4 regions of the Pseudomonas sp. P5_109 genome follow, and region 4 is predicted to be linked to each of the others. Evidence: predicted binding sites of a transcription regulator. Region 4 holds the regulator's gene; each other region holds the start of a gene.

Region 1 (5,320 bases), 760 kb from region 4:
GGCCGAACTGTATGCCGACCCCAAGCGCAAGGTGGTTTCGTTCTGGACCATGGGCTTCAACCAGCATACCCGCGGTGTGTGGGCCAACAACCTGATCTACAACATTCACCTGTTGACCGGGAAGATCAGCGAGCCGGGCAACAGTCCTTTCTCGCTGACGGGCCAGCCTTCGGCCTGCGGGACTGCGCGTGAAGTGGGCACGTTCTCCCATCGCTTGCCGGCCGACCTGGTGGTCACCAACCCGGCGCACCGCGCCACCGCGGAAAAAATCTGGAAGCTCCCGGCGGGCACCATCAAGGAAAAGGTCGGGTTCCATGCCGTGCAGCAGAGTCGCATGCTCAAGGATGGCGTGCTCAATGTGTATTGGACGATGGCCAGCAACAACATGCAGGCCGGGCCTAACATCATGCAGGAAGTGCTGCCGGGGTGGCGCAACCCCGAGAACTTCGTGGTGGTGTCGGATGTGTATCCCACCGTCTCGGCACAGGCAGCCGATCTGATTTTGCCCACGGCGATGTGGGTCGAGAAAGAGGGCGCTTACGGCAACGCGGAGCGGCGTACGCAGTTCTGGCATCAACTGGTCTCGGCGCCGGGTGACGCCAAGTCGGACCTCTGGCAATTGGTCGAGTTTTCCAAGCGCTTTAAAACCGACGAGGTTTGGCCGCAAGAGCTGTTGGACGGTTCACCGCAATACAAGGGCAAGACCCTGTATGAGGTGCTGTTCAAGAATGGCCAGGTCGATGAGTTCCCGGTTGAGCAAATGGCGGCGGGTTATCAGAACGACGAAGCCCGGGATTTCGGTTTCTACCTGCAAAAAGGCCTGTTCGAAGAATATGCCCAGTTCGGCCGTGGACATGGTCATGACCTTGCACCCTTTGATCGTTATCACTCCGAGCGCGGGTTGCGCTGGCCTGTCGTCGAAGGCAAGGAAACGCTTTGGCGCTTCCGTGAGGGTTACGACCCCTATGTCGAAAAGGGCAGTGGCGTGCAGTTCTACGGCTACCCCGACAAGAAGGCGATCATCTTCGCGCTGCCCTACGAGCCTCCTGCGGAAGCCCCGGACGCGGACTTCCCGTTCTGGTTGAGTACCGGTCGGGTGCTTGAGCATTGGCACACCGGGACCATGACCCAGCGTGTCGAAGAACTCTATAAAGCGGTCCCCGACGCGCTGGTCTACATGCACCCGGCCGATGCCAAGGCCTTGAATGCCCGGCGTGGCAGCGAAGTGAAACTGATCAGTCGGCGCGGCGAAATGCGTGCGCGCATTGAAACCCGGGGGCGCAACAAGCCGCCCCAAGGTCTGGTATTCGTGCCGTTTTTCGATGCCAACAGGTTGATCAACAAAGTCACGCTCGATGCGACGGACCCCATCTCCAAGCAGACCGACTACAAGAAATGCGCGATCAGGATTGAGTTGATCAAGACGGCATAAGGAGAGCTTTCATGAATTATCGTTCGCTGCCCCTGCTTGCTGCTCTGCTGGTCTGGTTGCCCGTAGCGTTTGCGGCAGACCCTGGTTACCCACTGGATGCGCCAGCGCCGGACGGGCGGCGAGTCGGCGGGACCCTGACCCAGGAGCTGCCGGCACCGCCCATCGCGGAAGACGAGAACAAGGACCTCAAGCGTGAGCGCAATTACCCCGAGCAACCGCCCACTATTCCCCACAGCATTCGCGGCTATGCCATCGACAAGAACAGCAACAAGTGCCTGTCCTGTCACAGTCGCGCCAACAGTGCGCGTACCCAGGCGCCGATGATCAGCATCACTCACTACATGGACCGTGACGGCCAGGCATTGGCGGCGGTGTCGCCGCGCCGATATTTCTGCAACCAGTGTCACGTGCCGCAAAAGGATGTGAAGCCACTGGTGAGCAACAGCTTCAAGAACATCGACCAGGTCTTGCAAGACGAAATCAACCGCCAGCCGAAACCTTGAGGAGAGGCCATGAAATCTTTGCTTGCCTTGCTCAAGGATTATTGGGGTGTGCTGCGTCGGCCCAGCGTGCATTACAGCCTGGGCTTCCTGACCCTCGGCGGGTTTATCGCCGGGGTGATTTTCTGGGGCGGGTTCAACACCGCGCTGGAAGCGACCAACACCGAGAAGTTCTGCACGTCCTGCCATGAAATGCGCGACAACGTTTATGTCGAGTTGCAGGAAACCATTCACTACACCAACCGCTCGGGCGTGCGCGCCACATGCCCCGACTGTCACGTACCCCACGAGTGGACGCACAAAATCGCCCGCAAGATGCAGGCTTCCAAGGAGGTCTGGGGCAAGTTGTTCGGCACTATCAGTACCCGGGACAAGTTTCTGGACATGCGTCGGGAGCTGGCCGAACACGAGTGGGCACGGCTCAAGGCAAACGATTCCCGGGAGTGCCGCAACTGCCATAACTTCGAGTTCATGGACTTCACACGCCAGGGCAAACGCGCTGCCAGCATGCACTCCACATCATTGGCCAGTGGCCAGGCGACCTGTATTGACTGCCATAAAGGCATTGCCCACAAACTGCCCGACATGAGCGGCGTGAAAGGCTGGTAGCCGGCTTTTCACGGTGTTGCCGCCAAACGGCATATCCGCGCCGGTTTTTCGTCTTCGATACATTGTTCGATTCCCTTCTGATTAGCCTCGAACCCCCTGTTTAAAAGGGGTTTGAGCCTGCGCGCGCAAGTTGGTCTGCAAATTGCTACAACCTGCGCAACACAGCAGTGGGCGGCAAACGTCCGGCAGGCAGAGGAACAATTGTGGACAAGTACCTTTATGTGGCAATGACCGGCGCCAGCCAGAATGCTCTGGCGCAAAAGGCTCATGCCAACAACCTCGCGAACATCTCCACCAATGGCTTCCAGAAAGACCTGGAGCAGGCCCGTTCGATGCCGGTGTTCGGTGACAGCTTTCCGGCGCGTGCGTTTGCCATGTCCGAACGCCCGGCCACCGATTTCTCCCCGGGCTCGCTGGTGGAAACCGGCCGCGACCTCGACGTTGCCGTGCAAGGCAGCGGCTGGATTGCCGTACAGAATCCCGATGGCGGTGAAAGCTACGTGCGCACCGGCAGCCTGAATGTTGATGCCCTGGGCGTGCTGCGCGCCGGCAACGGCATGCCGGTCATGGGCAATGGCGGGCCGATTGCCGTGCCGCCGGAGCAGCAGATCGAAGTCGGCGAGGACGGCACCATCAGCATCCGCGCGATGGGCGAAGGTCCCCGGGTGATGGCTGAAGTCGACCGCATCAAGCTGGTCAATCCGGACCTCAAGAACATGACCAAGGGCCTGGACGGTTCGATCCACACCAAGGACGGCGCGCCTGCGCAAGCTGATGCCGACGTCAAGCTGGTGTCGGGGTTTCTCGAGTCGAGCAACGTCAATGCCGTGGAAGAGATGACCTCGGTGCTGGCCTTGTCCAAGCAGTTCGAGCTGCACATCAAGATGATGAACACCGCCAAAGACGATGACCAGGCCATGGCTCGGGTCTTGCAGATCAGCTAATTACCAGAACGTCGCGCCGTAAAACAGGCGCACGAGGAGAATCGAATGCTTCCGGCTCTATGGGTTGCCAAAACAGGTCTGTCCGCCCAGGACACCAACCTGACCACCATTTCCAACAACCTGGCCAACGTGTCGACCACGGGTTTCAAACGTGACCGCGCCGAGTTCCAGGACCTGCTCTACCAGATCAAGCGTCAGCCAGGCGCCCAGTCGACCCAGGACAGCGAACTGCCGTCGGGTCTGCAACTGGGTACCGGTGTGCGCATCGTCGGCACCCAGAAAAACTTCACCGCCGGCAGCTTGCAAACCACCGAGCAGCCGCTGGACATGGCCATCGACGGTCGTGGTTTCTTCCAGATCCTGCAACCGGACGGCACCACCTCCTACACCCGTGACGGTACTTTCCACCTGGACTCCAACGGCCAGATCGTCAACGCCAGTGGCTTTGCCCTGGAGCCGGCGGTTGTCATTCCGAACGACGCACAGACCTTCACGGTCGGCCGCGACGGCACCGTGTCCATCACCGTTGCCGGCAACCCGGCTGCCCAGGTGATCGGCAACCTGCAAACCGCCGACTTCATCAATCCGGCCGGCCTGCAGGCAGTGGGCAACAACCTGTTCCTGGAAACCGCCGCCAGTGGCGCGCCGCAAGTCGGCACCCCGGGCCTGAACGGTTTCGGCACCATGCTGCAGAACACCCTGGAAACGTCCAACGTCAGCACCGTTGAGGAGATGGTCAACATGATCACCACCCAGCGCGCCTACGAGATGAACTCCAAGGTGATCTCCACCGCCGACCAGATGCTCTCGTTCGTAACGCAGAATCTGTAATCAAGTCTATGTGGCGGCCATGAGGCTGCCTGCAACACCGTGAGGTAGGGTCATGAATCGCTATGTATCTGTTCTGGCACTGAGTGGGATCGTCGCGCTCGCAGGTTGCGTGCCTTCGACGCCCAAGCCCAATGACCCTTACTACGCTCCGGTGTTGCCGCGTACGCCGTTGCCGGCGGCCGCGAACAACGGCTCGATCTATCAGGCCGGTTTCGAACAGAACCTCTATAGCGACCGCAAGGCGTTCCGGATCGGTGACATCATCACCATCACCCTGAACGAAAGGACCCAGGCGAGTAAAAACGCCAACTCGCAGGTGGCCAAGAACAGCAAGACCGGCATCGGCCTGACCTCGCTGTTCGGCGGCAGTGCCACCACCAACAACCCGTTCGGTGATGGCGACCTGAGCCTGAGCGCCAGCTACGAAGGCGACCGCGCCACCAAGGGCGACAGTAAGGCGGCCCAAGGCAACACACTGACCGGCTCGATCACCGTGACCGTCGCCGATGTGTTGCCCAACGGCATCATCGCGGTGCGCGGCGAGAAGTGGATGACCCTCAATACCGGCGACGAGCTGGTACGGATTGCCGGCCTGGTTCGCGCCGATGACATCGCCACCGACAACACCGTGTCGTCGACCCGTGTGGCCGATGCGCGCATCACCTACTCGGGCACCGGTTCGTTTGCCGATGCGAGTCAGCCAGGCTGGTTCGACCGTTTCTTCCTCAGCCCGCTGTTCCCTTTCTAGGTGGTCAGTTTGAATCTTAAACACCTCATGGTGGCCGCCTTGATGCTGTCCGCCGCGTTCAACGCGCAGGCCGAACGCCTGAAGGATATCGCCAGCATTTCCGGCGTGCGTTCCAACCAGTTGATCGGTTATGGCCTGGTGGTCGGGCTCAACGGCACCGGCGACCAGACGACGCAAACCCCGTTCACTCTGCAGACCTTCAACAATATGCTCTCGCAGTTCGGCATCAAGGTGCCGCCGGGCTCGGGCAACGTGC
Region 2 (5,320 bases), 630 kb from region 4:
GTCGCTGGAAAGGATTTTTTTCTTCGGCGGGCTTGTCGCTGAGGGGGCATTCCGGCCTCTGGCCGTAGTCATCGAGGGTGCAGGGTTTGATCTTGCGCTTCTGGGCGAGGGATGTGCGCTGCATATGGAAGGGTTGGTTGGCGGTGCGTTCGACGATGCGCCCCTGTTCGTCGAGGATTTCCACGGACAGGGTATGGCTGCCGCGATCGATGTTGCTCAACGGGAACACCGGGCTCAGGCCGGGCTCGGCGGTGGGTTGGCCATCGAGCAGCAGCCGGTAGCGGTGACCGGGTTGCAGGCCGGGCTCGTTGGTGGCGCTGACGATGACTTCGCCAGCGTTGTCGCGGATGGTCGCGTCTGGCTCCGGTACCAGGATGCGCAGCAGGTCGTAGTGGAATGCCGGTTGCTCTTCGGGCGTTGTTGCTGCGATCAAGGGCGCGGCCGTGATGGGGTGGGCAGCCAATTGATTACTTTTGCTCAGCGGCACCCGCTTGACGTTACCGGGCTTGGGTCGATCGGTGAAAACCCGATTGCCTTGGGGGTCAACGTAAGTAAAGACCTCCGCCGATGCGGGCAGCGCGATGAAGAAGGCGATCAGCAGCCAGGTCTTCATGGCGTGTGCACTCGTTGCACGGTGACGCTTGTGGTGGGGCTTTGCTGCACAACGTTTTCGCCATCTATCACTTGTACGGCGAGGCGGTGTTCGCCGCGATCAATGTTCACCAGTTGCAGAATCGGCACATTGCCTGGCTGGCCGTAGGGCTGGTCGTCCAGCAGCAGGCGCAACAGGTGGGGGGCTTGCAGGCGCGGCTTGATCAGTACCGTCACGGTGAACGTGCCGTTGTTGGCGCGCAGGGCTTCGCGGGTGGGCAGGCCGGTCAGCTCCAGCACTTCATAGGTCTTGTGGGGCTGTTCATTACCAGTGGCTTGAGCAGTGGGTGCGTTTTCGCCTTGAGGCTGGCGTTCGACACTGTTGAGGGGCGGCAAGTCGATCGCTTGGGCGCTGACGCCGTCAGGCGGTTGATTGCTGTAGGCGGTAGCGCCGTTGGCGTCCGTGTACTTGTAGATCTGCGCCGCGGCGGGCAGGGCGATCAGCAGCAGGATGAAGAAAAAAACACGACCCATGGAATCGACCGCAAGCGAAAATGTTGGGTTGCAGCATAGGCCAGGCTTGGTGGTTTCCCCAAGCCGCGAAACATTTGAGATCCCCTGTGGGAGCGGGCTTGCTCGCGAAGGCGCCGGCACATTCAAGATCAATGTGTCAGGCAGATTGCTTTCGCGAGCAAGCCCGCTCCCACATTTGATCTTTGTATGGGCATAAAAAAGGCCTCCCGAAGGAGGCCTCTTTTTGTCACGCCGCGTGTCGCGGCGCTACCGGATCAGCAGCTGTAGTACAGCTCGTATTCCAGTGGGTGTACGAAGGTACGTACCTTGATTTCTTCTTCGCTTTTCAGGGCGATGTAAGCGTCGATGAAGTCGTCGCTGAAAACGCCGCCTTTGGTCAGGAACGCACGACCTTTGTCCAGCTCTTCCAGGGCTTCTTTCAGGCTGCCGCAAACTTGTGGGATCTCTTTCGCCTCTTCAGGCGGCAGGTCGTACAGGTTTTTGTCAGCTGCGTCGCCAGGGTGGATCTTGTTCTGGATGCCGTCCAGGCCAGCCATCAACAGTGCGGCGAAGCACAGGTACGGGTTGGCAGCCGGATCCGGGAAACGTGCTTCGATACGGCGGGCTTTCGGGCTCGACACGTAAGGAATACGGATCGAAGCGGAACGGTTGCGAGCCGAGTAGGCCAGCATCACTGGAGCTTCGAAGCCTGGAACCAGACGCTTGTAGGAGTTGGTGGCCGGGTTGGTGAAGCCGTTCAGGGCCTTACCGTGCTTGATGATGCCGCCGATGAAGTACAGCGCGGTGTCGGACAGGCCGGCATAGCCTTCGCCAGCGAAGGTGTTCTTGCCATCTTTCCAGATGGACATGTGCACGTGCATACCCGAGCCGTTGTCGCCGTACAGAGGCTTAGGCATGAAGGTCGCGGTGCGGCCGTAAGCGTCAGCAACGTTGTGCACGACGTACTTCAGGGTTTGGGTTTCGTCGGCTTTCTTCACCAGAGTGTTGAACTTGACGCCGATTTCGTTCTGGCCGGCAGTTGCCACTTCGTGGTGGTGAACTTCGACGGTCAGGCCCATTTCTTCCAGTGCGTTGCACATGGAGGTACGGATTTCGTGGTCGTGGTCGAACGGTGGAACCGGGAAGTAGCCGCCTTTGACGCCTGGGCGGTGGCCCTTGTTGCCGCCTTCGATGTCCTGGTCGGACATCCACGAACCTTGTTCGGAGTAGATCTTGAACATGGAACCGGAAATGTCGGACTTGAACTTCACTTGGTCAAAGATGAAGAACTCTGGCTCTGGACCGGCGTATACGGTGTCACCGATAGCGGTGGCCTTCAGGTGCTCTTCAGCGCGCTTGGCGATCGCACGTGGGTCGCGGTCGTAGCCTTGCATGCTCGAAGGTTCGATGATGTCGCAGACCAGGATCAGGGTCGGCTCTTCGGTGAACGGGTCCAGAACAGCGGTGGAGTCGTCCGGCATCAGGATCATGTCGGAGGCTTCGATGCCTTTCCAGCCAGCGATGGAGGAACCGTCGAACATTTTGCCGACTTCGAAGAAGTCGTCATCCAGCGCATCGCGAGCCGGCATGGTCACGTGGTGCTGAGTGCCTTTGGTGTCCGTGAAGCGCAGATCAATCCATTTGACGTCATGATCTTTGATGAGTTGAACCGACTTCGACATAGTGTCCTCCGGGTGGCTTCGGGCTAGTAGTGGATGCCCTTAAATGTGGGTGATGCCGGCGCGAATACTCTGCCAAGGCAACCTGCCTCACAAGGGAGCAAATTGCATGCCAGTGCCCCACCATGGGTTTTTTGCCCCAATTTCACGCCTGTCAGGCGGAAAAGCACCTTAAAGCGGAAAAACGCGCCCTACAATGTGGCGTTTATTTCAGTAAGTGACCTGTTTTGGTGCGCGAAAAACCTTCTGCACATTAACTGGTTAAACCTTGAGCAATTTCCGCTATAATCCGCGCCCCCCTTTTTCGGCAGGCCTCGCGCGCGCTGTTTCCATGAAATTAATCGTAAAAGTCTTCCCCGAGATCACCATCAAGAGCCGCCCGGTACGGATGCGTTTCATCCGTCAGTTGGCCAAGAACATCCGTGCCGTGCTCCGCGATCTGGACCCGGCTGTGGTGGTGAACGGCGTGTGGGACAACCTCGAGCTGGAAACCCGCGTCAGCGACCCCAAGGCCCTGAAGGAGATGGGCGAGCGCCTGAGCTGCATGCCGGGCATCGCGCACTTCCTGCAAATCGACGAATACCCGCTGGGCGATTTCGACGACATCGTTGAAAAGTGCAAGCAGCACTACGGTGATGCACTGGCCGGCAAGATCTTTTCAGTGCGTTGCAAGCGCGCCGGCAAGCACCCATTCAGCTCGATCGATATCGAAAAATATGTCGGCAGCCAGTTGCGCCGTCAGTGTGGTGCCGCCGGGATCGACCTGAAAAAGCCTGAAATTGAAGTCCGGATCGAAGTTCGCGACCAACGGTTGTTCGTGATCCACAGCCAGCACAATGGCATCGGCGGCTACCCGCTGGGCGCCCTGGAGCAGACGCTGGTGCTGATGTCCGGTGGTTTCGACTCCACCGTGGCGGCCTACCAGATCATGCGCCGCGGCCTGATGGCGCATTTCTGCTTCTTCAATCTGGGCGGACGTGCCCACGAATTGGGCGTCATGGAAGTCGCGCATTTCATCTGGAAGAAGTACGGCAGCTCCCAACGCGTGCTATTTGTCAGTGTGCCGTTCGAGGAAGTACTGGGCGAAATTCTCGGCAAAGTCGATAACAGTCATATGGGCGTAGTATTGAAGCGTATGATGTTGCGCGCTTCCTCCCAGATTGCCGATCGACTGCACATCGATGCGCTGGTCACCGGTGAGGCGATCTCCCAGGTGTCGAGCCAGACGTTGCCGAACCTGTCGGTGATCGATTGCGTGACCGACAAGCTGGTCCTGCGTCCACTGATCGTCGCGCACAAGCAGGACATCATCGACACGGCCAACGAGATCGGCACCGCCGATTTCGCCCGGCACATGCCGGAGTACTGCGGGGTCATCTCGGTCAATCCGAAGACCGCGGCCAAGCGCCACCGCGTCGAGCACGAAGAGAAAGAATTCGATATGGCGGTACTCGAGCGTGCGCTCGAAAACGCCAAGCTGGTGCCGATCGATCGCGTGATCGACGAATTGGGCCAGGACTTGCAGATTGAAGAAGTCAGCGAAGCGCTGGCCGGTCAGATCGTCATCGACATCCGTCACCCGGATGCCGCTGAAGACGACCCGCTGGACCTTGCTGGCATCGAGGTACAAACGATGCCGTTTTATGCAGTGAACGCTCGTTTCAAGGAACTGGACCCTACTCGCCAGTACCTGCTGTATTGCGACAAAGGCGTGATGAGTCGCCTGCATGCCCACCATTTGCTCAGTGAGGGGCATGCCAATGTGCGCGTTTATCGACCGAGCTAAGTGCCCGGGGCTGTTTGCCTGTGGCCTGCGTCACCGGCCCCCCGATGCCACCGTCAAGCTGTAACGGCTTTCACGGACGCTACTGTTAATCGCTGCCAAGACTTGTCAGCACACCGAATCCTCTGATCGAGATACACAAGTGATCGAAAATCTACGCAACATCGCCATCATTGCCCACGTTGACCATGGTAAGACCACCCTGGTAGACAAACTCCTGCGTCAATCCGGCACCCTGGAGCGCAACGAGCTCAACGACGAGCGCGTGATGGACTCCAACGACCAGGAAAAAGAGCGCGGTATTACCATTCTGGCGAAAAACACCGCCATCAACTGGAACGGCTACCACATCAACATCGTGGACACCCCGGGCCACGCCGACTTCGGCGGCGAAGTTGAACGCGTAATGTCGATGGTCGACTCCGTTCTGCTGCTGGTTGACGCTCAAGACGGCCCTATGCCGCAAACCCGTTTCGTGACCAAGAAGGCTTTCGAAGCCGGCCTGCGTCCGATCGTGTGCATCAACAAGGTTGACCGTCCAGGCGCGCGTCCGGACTGGGTTCTGGACCAGATCTTCGACCTGTTCGACAACCTGGGTGCTACCGAAGAACAGCTGGACTTCAAAGTCGTCTACGCCTCGGCCCTGAACGGTATTGCCGGTCTGGACCACACCGAAATGGCTGAAGACATGACCCCGCTGTACCAGTCGATCGTCGACAACGTACCCGCGCCGGCTGTTGACCGTGAAGGTCCG
Region 3 (5,320 bases), 990 kb from region 4:
CCACTAACAACCCTGACCCTGTGGGAGCGGGCTTGCTCGCGAAAGCGGTGGATCAGTCAACCTTGATAGCGACTGACACCACGCCTTCGCGAGCAAGCCCGCTCCCACATTCGACCTGTCATGTTCCGCGACGTAGAATGCGCGCCTTTCCCGGTCAATCGAGACATTCGAATGGCCATCATGGGCGGGTAACCGTCCGTTGCCACCCGCATTCATCGGAGCACTTCCCATGAGCAACATCCCCGCCAGCGACTACCTGGAAACCCTCTACGAAGGCTATGGCCAGCGTTTTCGCATGGAAAAACTGCTGCACGAAGTGCGCACCGAACACCAGCACCTGGTGATCTTCGAAAACCCGCGCATGGGCCGGGTGATGGCGCTGGACGGCGTGATCCAGACCACCGAAGCCGACGAATTCATCTATCACGAAATGCTCACCCACGTGCCGATCCTCGCCCATGGCACCGCCAAGCGCGTGTTGATCATCGGCGGCGGTGACGGCGGCATGTTGCGTGAAGTGGCCAAGCACCGCAGTGTCGAGCACATCACCATGGTCGAAATCGACGGCACCGTGGTCGACATGTGCAAGGAATTCCTGCCGAACCACTCCAAGGGCGCATTCGATGATCCACGCCTGAACCTGGTGATCGACGACGGCATGCGTTTCGTCGCCACCACCACTGAAAAATTCGACGTGATCATTTCCGACTCCACCGACCCGATCGGGCCGGGCGAAGTGCTGTTCTCGGAAAACTTCTACCAGGCCTGCCGCCGCTGCCTGAACGAAGGCGGCATCCTGGTGACCCAGAACGGCACGCCGTTCATGCAGATCGAAGAAGTGAAGACCACCGCCGGTCGCCTGCGCAGCCTGTTCCCGGACTGGCACTTCTACCAGGCCGCCGTGCCGACCTACATCGGCGGCTCGATGACCTTTGCCTGGGGCGCGACCAATACCGCTTATCGCAAGTTGTCCCGCGAAACCCTGCAACAGCGTTTCACGGGCAGCGGCATCATCACCCGCTACTACAATCCAGAAATCCACATCGGTGCGTTCGCCTTGCCGCAATACGTGTTGCAGGCAGTGAACAAGCCAAGCAACGACTGATGGGTTGAAACACAAAACCTGTGGGAGCGGGCTTGCTCGCGAAAGCGGTGTATCAGTCAGTAATTCTGTCAACTGACACACCCTCTTCGCGAGCAAGCCCGCTCCCACATGAATTGTGGCGGAACAGGCGGAACAATTAGCCAGCTAACAAGGTCGAGATAGAGGTAAGCCCATCCATGGGTTTTATCGAGGAGGCACCAATGCAAAAGTGGAGAATCACTTTCGTGGATGATCATGGCGAGACCATCAACGAAGTCTTTGAGTGCGACGAGTGCCCAGATAAAGAGCAGGCTGCCAAGCTCATCAAGGCCCGGCTTCTTCCTGTCGCCGCCGAACTGGATCTGAACGATTTGGAGGGGCGGACCAGCGACGCGAGCGTCAAAGAACTCAAGTCCCAGAACAGCATTCAAATCCTCGGCATTACTCCAATCTGAACGACAGCTGTCGCATTCACATCCAGACCTTGGCAGAGGCTCTATCTTGGGGCTACTCTGCAAGCGAGATCAGCGAATGGATCGCTAAGGTCTGGTCTTGTCAGCTCCATGCTTGTTTCCCGCCGGCACATCGGTTGCCGTCGCTCGCGCTGTTCGGTTGCGGGTGAGGGAGTACGGAAAGTCTATCCATCGTTTTGAGGAGGACGTTTCATGAGCACAGCCTATCAAGAAGACATCAGCAGCAGCGTTCTGCGCCGCATGAAAGAAGGCGGTTTTGACTTTTCACGTTTTCATCCCATCGAGTTCTACGCCATTTTCCCGGACGAGGAGCGGGCGCGCAGGGCGGCAGGTCATTTCCACCGTGGTGAATCCCTGGATGCCCAAGTCAGTGTGCGTGACGACGGTGCCTGGGCGCTGGAATTATGCAAAGTCATGTATGCCACCTACGACGACATCGGCGATTTCGAACAGGGTTTCGAGGCTGTCGTTGAGCCGCTGGGCGGAATCATCGAAGGCTGGGGTGTGAAACAGGAGGTACGAGGGCGACTCGCATAACATTATGATCAGTGACAAACAGCGTTGACGGCTGACCCTCGGGTTGGCCGTTTTCATTATTACCGCCAATTAATTCAACACGACCTGGTAGGAGCTGGCTTGCCAGCGATGGCGTCCTCGAAGAACAACACATGACTTAACGGCCCTTCGCCAGCAAGCCGGCTCCTACGGACTATGCTGGTGACAGGCGTCTATCACGCCTTGCAATGAAGCGGGGGCAATCAGGTTGGGGCATTTGTCGCACAGGATTGGTGCGGCGCCTGCGCATTGATTATCCAACCGATTGAAATATAAGCGTTTATGCCGATGGCACGGGCCTTGCGAAGGTCTGGACGTCCGAGTGACAAGGAGTACGGCATGATCCGCACCTGTTTTGATGAGATGTACGATGCCGGCGGCCAGGTCCGCCCGCATTATCGGGAGTTTGCCCGTTGGCTGGCCGAGACGCCTGACGAGCTTCTGGCACAACGGCGACGCGAGGCCGATCTGTTGTTTCATCGCGCCGGGATTACCTTCACGCTCTACGGGGACGAGCAGGGCACAGAGCGCCTGATTCCCTTCGACACCATCCCCCGCAGCATCCCCGCCAGCGAATGGCGGATTGTCGAGCGCGGCTGCATCCAGCGGGTCAAGGCGTTGAACATGTTCCTCGCCGACCTCTACCATGAGCAGCGCATCATCAAGGCCGGCATCATTCCGGCCGAACAGGTGCTGGCCAACGAGCAGTATCAGTTGGCGATGCAAGGGCTGGATCTGCACCGCGATATCTATTCGCACATCTCCGGCGTCGATCTGGTGCGTGACGGCGATGGCACCTATTACGTGCTCGAAGACAATCTGCGTACGCCCAGCGGCGTCAGCTACATGCTCGAAGACCGCAAGATGATGATGCGCCTGTTCCCCGAACTGTTCGCGGCGCAACGCATTGCGCCTATCGACCATTACCCGAACCTGCTGCTCGACACCCTGAAAAGCTCCAGCCCGATCGATAACCCGAGCGTGGTGGTGCTGACGCCTGGCCGATTCAACAGTGCGTTCTTCGAGCATGCGTTTCTCGCACGGGAAATGGGTGTGGAACTGGTGGAAGGCGCGGACTTGTTCGTGCGTGACGACAAGGTCTACATGCGCACCACTGACGGGCCAAAAGCGGTCGACGTGATTTATCGTCGCCTCGACGACGCCTTCCTCGATCCGCTGGCGTTCAATCCGGAATCGCTGCTCGGCGTGCCGGGGCTGCTGTCGTCCTACCGTTCCGGCAACGTGGTGCTGGCCAATGCGATCGGCACAGGGGTGGCGGACGACAAGTCGGTGTACCCGTTCGTTACCGACATGATCCGTTTCTACCTCGATGAAGAACCAATCCTGAAGAACGTGCCGACCTGGCAGTGCCGTAATCCGTCTGAACTTTCCCACGTGCTGGCCAATCTTCCCGAACTGGTGGTCAAGGAAACCCAAGGCTCCGGCGGGTACGGAATGCTGGTGGGGCCGGCGGCGACGGCGGCGGAAATCGAAGCCTTTCGCGCGCGCATCATCGCCAAGCCCCATGCGTATATCGCGCAACCGACGCTGTCGCTGTCGACTTGTCCGACTTTTGTCGAAAACGGCATCGCGCCACGCCACATCGACTTGCGGCCGTTTGTCCTGTCGGGTCGTGAAACCCGGGTTGTGCCCGGCGGTTTGACCCGTGTCGCCCTGCGCGAAGGCTCCCTGGTGGTCAACTCCTCCCAGGGTGGCGGAACCAAGGACACCTGGGTGGTCGAGGATTAAAGGAAGCCTGCCATGTTAAGTAGAACTGCCTCGGATTTGTATTGGATGTCGCGTTACCTGGAGCGGGCGGAAAACCTCGCACGGATGCTCGACATCAGTTATTCGCTGTCGTTGATGCCGCAGGATGGCCGTGGCGACGGTTTGCACGAGCTGGCCATGCCGCTGTTGATCACCGGCACCCTCGACGATTACCTGGAGCGCCACGGCGAGTTGCATGCCGAACGGCTACTGCATTTCTTCGCCCTGGATGCGGCCAACCCGGCGAGCATCTACAGCTGCCTCGGGGCCGCGCGGGCCAGCGCCCATGCGGTGCGTGGGCGCATCACCGCCGACATGTGGGAAAACATCAATGCCACCTGGCTGGAGATTCGCGGCATTGCCGAACAGGGCTTGAGTCGCTACGGCATGAGCCGTTTCTGCGAGTGGATCAAGGAACGTTCCCACCTGTTCCGGGGCGCGTCCTACGGCACCATCATGCGTAACGATGCGTTTCGCTTCATTCGTCTGGGGACCTTTATCGAGCGGGCGGACAACACTTTGCGTTTGCTCGATGCCCGCTACGAAATGGCCGGCGATCAGGCCGAGGCGGTCAGCGATGGCACCGCTCACGCGTATTACCAATGGAGCGCGTTGTTGCGGGCGTTGTCGTCGTTCGAGGCCTACACGGAAATCTACCGCGATGCCCCTGGTGCCCGGCATGTCGCCGAATTGCTGTTGTTGCGGGCCGATGTACCGCGATCCTTGCGTGCCTGCACCGAAGAGATCGACCAGATTCTCGCGCAATTGCCGGGAGCCAACGGTCGTCCCGCACAGCGCCTGGCGGCAGAAATGGACGCGCGCCTGCGCTACACCGGCATCCATGAAATTCTCGAAGAAGGCCTGCACGCCTGGCTGACCGAGTTCATCCCGCTGGTGCGTCAGTTGGGTAACGCGATTCACAGTTCTTATCTGGAGGCCGCATGAGACTTTCCATTAGCCACGAAACCACCTATCACTACGAAGACAAGGTGCGGGCGAGCATCCAGTACCTGCGACTGACTCCTCACGACAGCGAGCGCCAGCACGTGCTCAGCTGGCAGCTCGACTTGCCGCGCCCGGTGCGCGCGCAACTCGATCCGTTTGGCAACATCCTGCACGTGCTGACCATGGACGAGCCGCACGAAGCAATCATCATCGGCGCCCGTGGCCAGGTGGATATCGACGAATTGCGCGAGGCCGAACACGAGAGCCAGTCGGCACTGCCGTTTCTGCGTTTCACTCGCCTGACCGAAGCAGACGCCGGCCTGCGTGCATTCGCCGAGAAGGCGTGCAAGCAACGCCGCGACCGCACGGCGCTGATCGATCTGATGCATGGTCTCAACCAGCACATGACCTATACGCCGGGCTCCACGGAAGTGGACACCAGCGCGGCCCAGGCCTTTGCCGGACGTTCCGGCGTGTGCCAGGACCACACCCACGC
Region 4 (5,320 bases):
GCTGCAACGCGGCAAACAGATCAAGCTGGCGGTGTTCGATGTCGATGGCGTGTTGACCGATGGCCGCCTGTACTTCCTCGAAGACGGCAGCGAATTCAAGACGTTCAACACCCTCGATGGCCAGGGCATCAAGATGCTGATGGCCGCCGGCGTGCAGACCGCCATCATCAGTGGCCGCAAGACCCCGGTGGTCGAGCGGCGCGCCAAAAACCTCGGCATCCCGCATCTGTATCAGGGGCGCGAAGACAAACTGGTGGTGCTCGACGAGCTGTTGGCGCAACTCAACCTGAGCTACGAACAGGTGGCCTACCTCGGCGACGACCTTCCGGACCTGCCGGTGATTCGCCGCGTCGGCCTGGGCATGGCGGTGGCCAATGCCGCCAGTTTCGTGCGTGAACACGCTCACGGCATCACCCTCGCCCGTGGCGGCGAAGGTGCCGCTCGCGAATTCTGCGAATTGATCCTGCGCGCCCAGGACCGCCTCGACGCGGCCAATGCGGCGTACCTGTGAGCCCACTATGCTGAGCAAAAAATTTCGCAACACCCTGATGTTCACTTGCATCGCGGCTATATTTGCCGCGGCTGGCTACTGGAACATCAGCCCGGAACGTTTTCTCGACAAGCCGTTAACGCCGGTCGATGAAAGCATGATCGACTATTACGCCATCAACGCCCACAGCGTGCAGTACCTGCCGGACGGCAAGCTGCAATATGACCTGGTGTCCGACAAGGTCGAGCATCTGAAAGCGACCGAGGTGACACTGCTGACCAACCCTGACCTGAACGTGTTCCGCGGCACTGAATTCCCGTGGCACGTCCAGAGCTTGCGCGGTGAGGTCAACCCCGACGGCACCCAGGTCGAACTGATCGATGACGTACGCATCACGCGCTTCGACGAGAAAAACCGCAAGACCCTGATCACCAGCACCCGCATGACCGTGTTCCCGCAGCAGCAATATGCGCAGACAGAGCAAGACGTTAGAATCGACGGCGCTGGCGGTGTATCGACTGGCAAGGGAATGAAAGCGTATTTGAAAGAAAGCAGGATACACCTGCTATCGAACGTAAGAGGACAGTATGAGGCTCGTTAAAACCCTCCCGATTTTGCTCAGTCTGGGCGCAGCACTGGGAAGCGTGAGCGCCTGGGCTCTGCCGGAAGATCAACAGCAGCCTATCCGCATTCAGGCCGACGATGCCCAACTGGACGACAAGCAAGGTATTGCAACCTATAAGGGTGACGTGATCATCACCCAAGGCTCAATGAAGGTGACCGGCAACACCGTCACCATCACCCGCACGCCGACCGGTGACATCGATGTAGTGACCTCGGTAGGCAACCTGGCGTACTTCGAGCAACTGCAAACCGCTGGCGATCCCAAACCCGTCCAGGGCTGGGGCGTGACCATCCAGTATCACGCGGCACAAAACCGGGTCGTGCTGATTGACAAGGCAAAAGTTGTCGACAAGGACAACAACGTCACCCAGGGCGAGAAAATCGTCTACGACACAGTCAAGAAGCTGGCCAGCGCCGGGCGTGCCACCGGCAGCAAGGTGACCGAGTCGCGTCCGCGCATCGACATGGTGATCCAGCCGAAGAAGAAAACCGACGAGAAAAAGGCCCAGTAATGGCAACTCTGAAAGCTCAGCATCTGGCCAAGAGCTACAAGAGCCGCCAGGTCGTGCGTGATGTCAGCCTGTCCATCGACAGCGGTCAGATCGTCGGCCTGCTTGGCCCTAACGGCGCCGGCAAGACCACCTGCTTCTACATGATCGTCGGCCTGGTGCAGGCCGATCAGGGCCGCGTCCTGATCGATGACCTGGACGTCAGCCACCAGCCGATGCACGGCCGTGCAAAAGCCGGCATTGGCTACCTGCCGCAAGAAGCATCGATCTTCCGCAAACTGTCGGTGGCCGACAACATCATGGCCATCCTCGAGACCCGCAAGGAACTCGACAAGGCCGGTCGGCGCAAAGAGCTGGAAAGCCTGCTGCAGGAATTCCACATCAGCCACATCCGCGACAACCTCGGCATGAGCCTGTCCGGTGGTGAGCGCCGTCGCGTGGAAATCGCCCGCGCCCTGGCCACCAACCCGAAATTCATCCTCCTCGACGAACCCTTCGCCGGCGTGGACCCGATTTCGGTCGGAGACATCAAGCAGATCATTCACCACCTCAAGGCCAAAGGCATTGGCGTGCTGATCACGGACCACAACGTTCGTGAAACCCTGGATATCTGTGAAACCGCCTATATCGTCAATGACGGTCAACTGATCGCCGAAGGCGATGCCGAGACCATCCTGGCCAACCAACTGGTCAAGGAAGTGTACCTGGGCCATGAGTTCCGCCTGTAAACGCTGAGTCGTGCCCAGGCAGTCGCCTGGGCACGTGATCCGCGATACGCCAGCGTTTCATGCGAACAAGCGTGTTCAGCCCTCAAAAAGGGCAGCGCGGCAACACAATTTAATAGTTTTTTATTGTTACAGCGGTCTAGGCAAACCCTTCAGTTTCGGGCATATAATTTGCTTAAGTTTGGCGCCCCGGCGCCCTGTAGTGGATGGCGCATGTGCGCCGGCGAATAAGGTGTTAAGCCCCTGCCATGAAACCATCGCTAGTCTTGAGAATGGGCCAGCAGCTGACGATGACACCGCAGCTGCAACAGGCCATCCGCCTGCTCCAATTGTCGACCCTGGACCTGCAACAGGAAATCCAGGAGGCCCTGGAGTCCAATCCGATGCTCGAACGCCAGGAAGAAGGCGACGACTTCGACAATTCCGACCCCATGGCCGACAACGCCGAACAAAAACCCAACACCGACATCCAGGAACCCTCCTACCAGGAAACCGCCCCGACGGTTGACAGCCTCGATGAGGGTGACTGGAACGAGCGCATCCCCAACGAACTCCCCGTCGACACCGCGTGGGAAGACGTTTACCAGACCAGCGCCAGCAGCCTGCCCAGCAATGACGATGACGAGTGGGACTTCACCACCCGCACCTCTGCCGGTGAAAGCCTGCAAAGCCACTTGCTGTGGCAACTGAACCTGGCACCGATGTCCGACACCGATCGCCTGATCGCCGTGACCCTGATCGACTGCATCAACAATCAGGGCTACCTGGACGAAACCCTCGAGGAAATCCTCGAAGCCTTCGACCCGGAACTGGACATCGAACTGGACGAAATCGAAGCCGTCCTGCACCGCATCCAGCAATTCGAGCCCGCCGGCATCGGCGCCCGCAACCTGGGCGAATGCCTGCTGCTGCAATTGCGCCAGCTACCCGCCAAGACCCCTTGGCTGGCCGAGGCCAAGCGCCTGGTCACCGATTACATCGACCTGCTTGGCAGCCGCGACTACAGCCAGTTGATGCGCCGCATGAAGCTCAAGGAAGACGAGCTGCGCCAGGTCATCGAGCTGGTCCAGAGCCTCAACCCGCGCCCGGGCTCGCAGATCGAGTCCACCGAAGCCGAGTACGTCGTTCCTGACGTTATCGTGCGCAAGGACAACGAGCGCTGGCTGGTGGAGCTGAATCAGGAGTCGGTGCCACGGCTGCGGGTCAACGCCCAGTATGCCGGTTTCGTGCGCCGCGCCGACACCAGCGCCGACAACACCTTCATGCGCAATCAGTTGCAGGAGGCCCGCTGGTTCATCAAGAGCCTGCAAAGCCGCAATGAAACCCTGATGAAGGTTGCCACCCAGATCGTCGAGCATCAGCGCGGATTCCTCGAATATGGCGACGAAGCCATGAAGCCGCTGGTCCTGCATGACATCGCCGAAGCGGTCGGCATGCATGAGTCGACGATTTCACGGGTGACCACCCAGAAGTTCATGCACACCCCCCGGGGAATATATGAACTGAAATACTTTTTCTCCAGCCATGTCAGCACCTCCGAAGGCGGCGAATGCTCGTCCACGGCGATCCGCGCGATCATCAAAAAACTGGTTGCCGCGGAAAATCAGAAAAAGCCGTTGAGTGACAGCAAGATCGCTGGTTTACTGGAGGCACAAGGCATTCAGGTGGCTCGCCGCACCGTCGCCAAGTACCGCGAATCTTTGGGGATCGCGCCTTCGAGCGAACGTAAGCGGTTGATGTAGGGCCACGCCACAGCGTTCCAGTGGTAGATCATCTGATCTACCGCTTTATGCACTGGCAACGAAGGAGAAGCTGTATGCAAGTCAACATCAGTGGACACCAACTGGAAGTGACCGAACCTCTTCGCACCTACATCGGCGAAAAACTCGAACGATTGGAGCGACATTTCGACAAGATCACTAACGTACAGGTCACGATGACCGTCGAAAAGCTGAAGCAGAAAATCGAAGCCACGCTGCATATTCCCGGGAATGAAGTGGTCGCAAACGCGGAACATACTGATATGTACGCGGCGATCGACGCACTCACCGACAAGCTGGATAAACAACTCAAAAAGCATAAGGAAAAGACCCAGAGCCTCCTTCAGGGCGCAACCGGTCGTTAACACTCCCAACCCATGATCCGACTTGAAAGTATCCTGACCCCCGGCCGTTCCCTGGTGAACGTGCCGGGTGGCAGTAAAAAGAAAGCCCTCGAACAAATTGCCAATCTGATCGCCCGCGAAGTGCCGGCTCTGGAGATGCAAGATGTCTTCGAGGCTCTGATTGCCCGTGAAAAACTCGGTTCCACCGGTTTTGGCAACGGCATCGCTATTCCACATTGCCGTCTCAAGGGTTGTGTTTCGCCCATCAGTGCACTGATGCACCTGGACGCCCCTATCGATTTCGACGCCATCGACGGCGCACCGGTTGACCTGCTGTTCGTACTGCTGGTCCCGGAAGCCGCCACCGATGCGCACCTTGAGCTGCTGCGACAGATCGCCAGCATGCTCGACCGCAAGGAAGTTCGCGAAAAACTGCGTAGTGCTACAAGCAACGAAGCCCTGTATCAGGTTGTCCTGGACGAGCAAAACGGTCAGTAATCATGCGCTTGATCATCGTCAGTGGCCGTTCCGGCTCAGGTAAAAGTACCGCCCTCAACGTTCTTGAGGACAACGGCTACTACTGCATCGACAATCTGCCTGCCGGCCTGCTCCCGGAACTGGCCGAACGAGCGTTGATTCATACCGAGCTATTGCAGCCGTTGGTCGCCGTTTCCATTGACGCCCGCAACCTGCCCAGCCACCTGTCACGCTTCCCCGACCTGCTCGAGGAAGTCCGCAGCCGCCACATCCAGTGCGATGTCCTGTATCTGGACGCCGACGAAGAAACCCTGCTCAAGCGCTTCTCGGAAACCCGCCGACGTCACCCCCTGACCAACGCCAACCGCTCGCTGGCCGAAGCCATCAGCGT

What was found. The regulator sigma-54, encoded in region 4, starts transcription at its own class of promoters, with help from an activator protein. The targets are predictions, from matches to a motif close to ANTGGCATNNANNTTGCTNT.
Region 1: a site for sigma-54 is predicted at 2,671-2,690, ahead of QMK54_RS07765 (flagellar basal body rod protein FlgF). Genes of this name have one in related genera too.
Region 2: a site for sigma-54 is predicted at 2,881-2,900, ahead of glnA (type I glutamate--ammonia ligase). Genes of this name have one in related genera too.
Region 3: a site for sigma-54 is predicted at 2,400-2,419, ahead of QMK54_RS08940 (circularly permuted type 2 ATP-grasp protein). Genes of this name have one in related genera too.

Annotation. Positions count from the first base shown of each region.
Region 1 is NZ_CP125380.1:1,745,317-1,750,636, forward strand. Features, by position in the region: gene napA (nitrate reductase catalytic subunit NapA) at 1-1,432, shown strand, start outside; gene QMK54_RS07755 (nitrate reductase cytochrome c-type subunit) at 1,444-1,935, shown strand; gene QMK54_RS07760 (cytochrome c3 family protein) at 1,945-2,541, shown strand; gene QMK54_RS07765 (flagellar basal body rod protein FlgF) at 2,745-3,485, shown strand; gene flgG (flagellar basal-body rod protein FlgG) at 3,531-4,316, shown strand; gene flgH (flagellar basal body L-ring protein FlgH) at 4,369-5,064, shown strand; gene QMK54_RS07780 (flagellar basal body P-ring protein FlgI) at 5,092-5,320, shown strand, end outside.
Region 2 is NZ_CP125380.1:354,214-359,533, forward strand. Features, by position in the region: gene QMK54_RS01575 (DUF4124 domain-containing protein) at 1-613, opposite strand, end outside; gene QMK54_RS01580 (DUF4124 domain-containing protein) at 610-1,125, opposite strand; gene glnA (type I glutamate--ammonia ligase) at 1,380-2,786, opposite strand; gene thiI (tRNA uracil 4-sulfurtransferase ThiI) at 3,115-4,569, shown strand; gene typA (translational GTPase TypA) at 4,709-5,320, shown strand, end outside.
Region 3 is NZ_CP125380.1:1,974,919-1,980,238, forward strand. Features, by position in the region: gene speE (polyamine aminopropyltransferase) at 230-1,105, shown strand; gene QMK54_RS08930 (hypothetical protein) at 1,306-1,539, shown strand; gene QMK54_RS08935 (ribonuclease E inhibitor RraB) at 1,750-2,094, shown strand; gene QMK54_RS08940 (circularly permuted type 2 ATP-grasp protein) at 2,452-3,861, shown strand; gene QMK54_RS08945 (alpha-E domain-containing protein) at 3,874-4,824, shown strand; gene QMK54_RS08950 (transglutaminase family protein) at 4,821-5,320, shown strand, end outside.
Region 4 is NZ_CP125380.1:988,870-994,189, reverse strand. Features, by position in the region: gene QMK54_RS04250 (KdsC family phosphatase) at 1-511, shown strand, start outside; gene lptC (LPS export ABC transporter periplasmic protein LptC) at 519-1,091, shown strand; gene lptA (lipopolysaccharide transport periplasmic protein LptA) at 1,078-1,626, shown strand; gene lptB (LPS export ABC transporter ATP-binding protein) at 1,626-2,351, shown strand; gene QMK54_RS04230 (RNA polymerase factor sigma-54) at 2,597-4,090, shown strand; gene hpf (ribosome hibernation-promoting factor, HPF/YfiA family) at 4,165-4,473, shown strand; gene ptsN (PTS IIA-like nitrogen regulatory protein PtsN) at 4,486-4,950, shown strand; gene rapZ (RNase adapter RapZ) at 4,953-5,320, shown strand, end outside.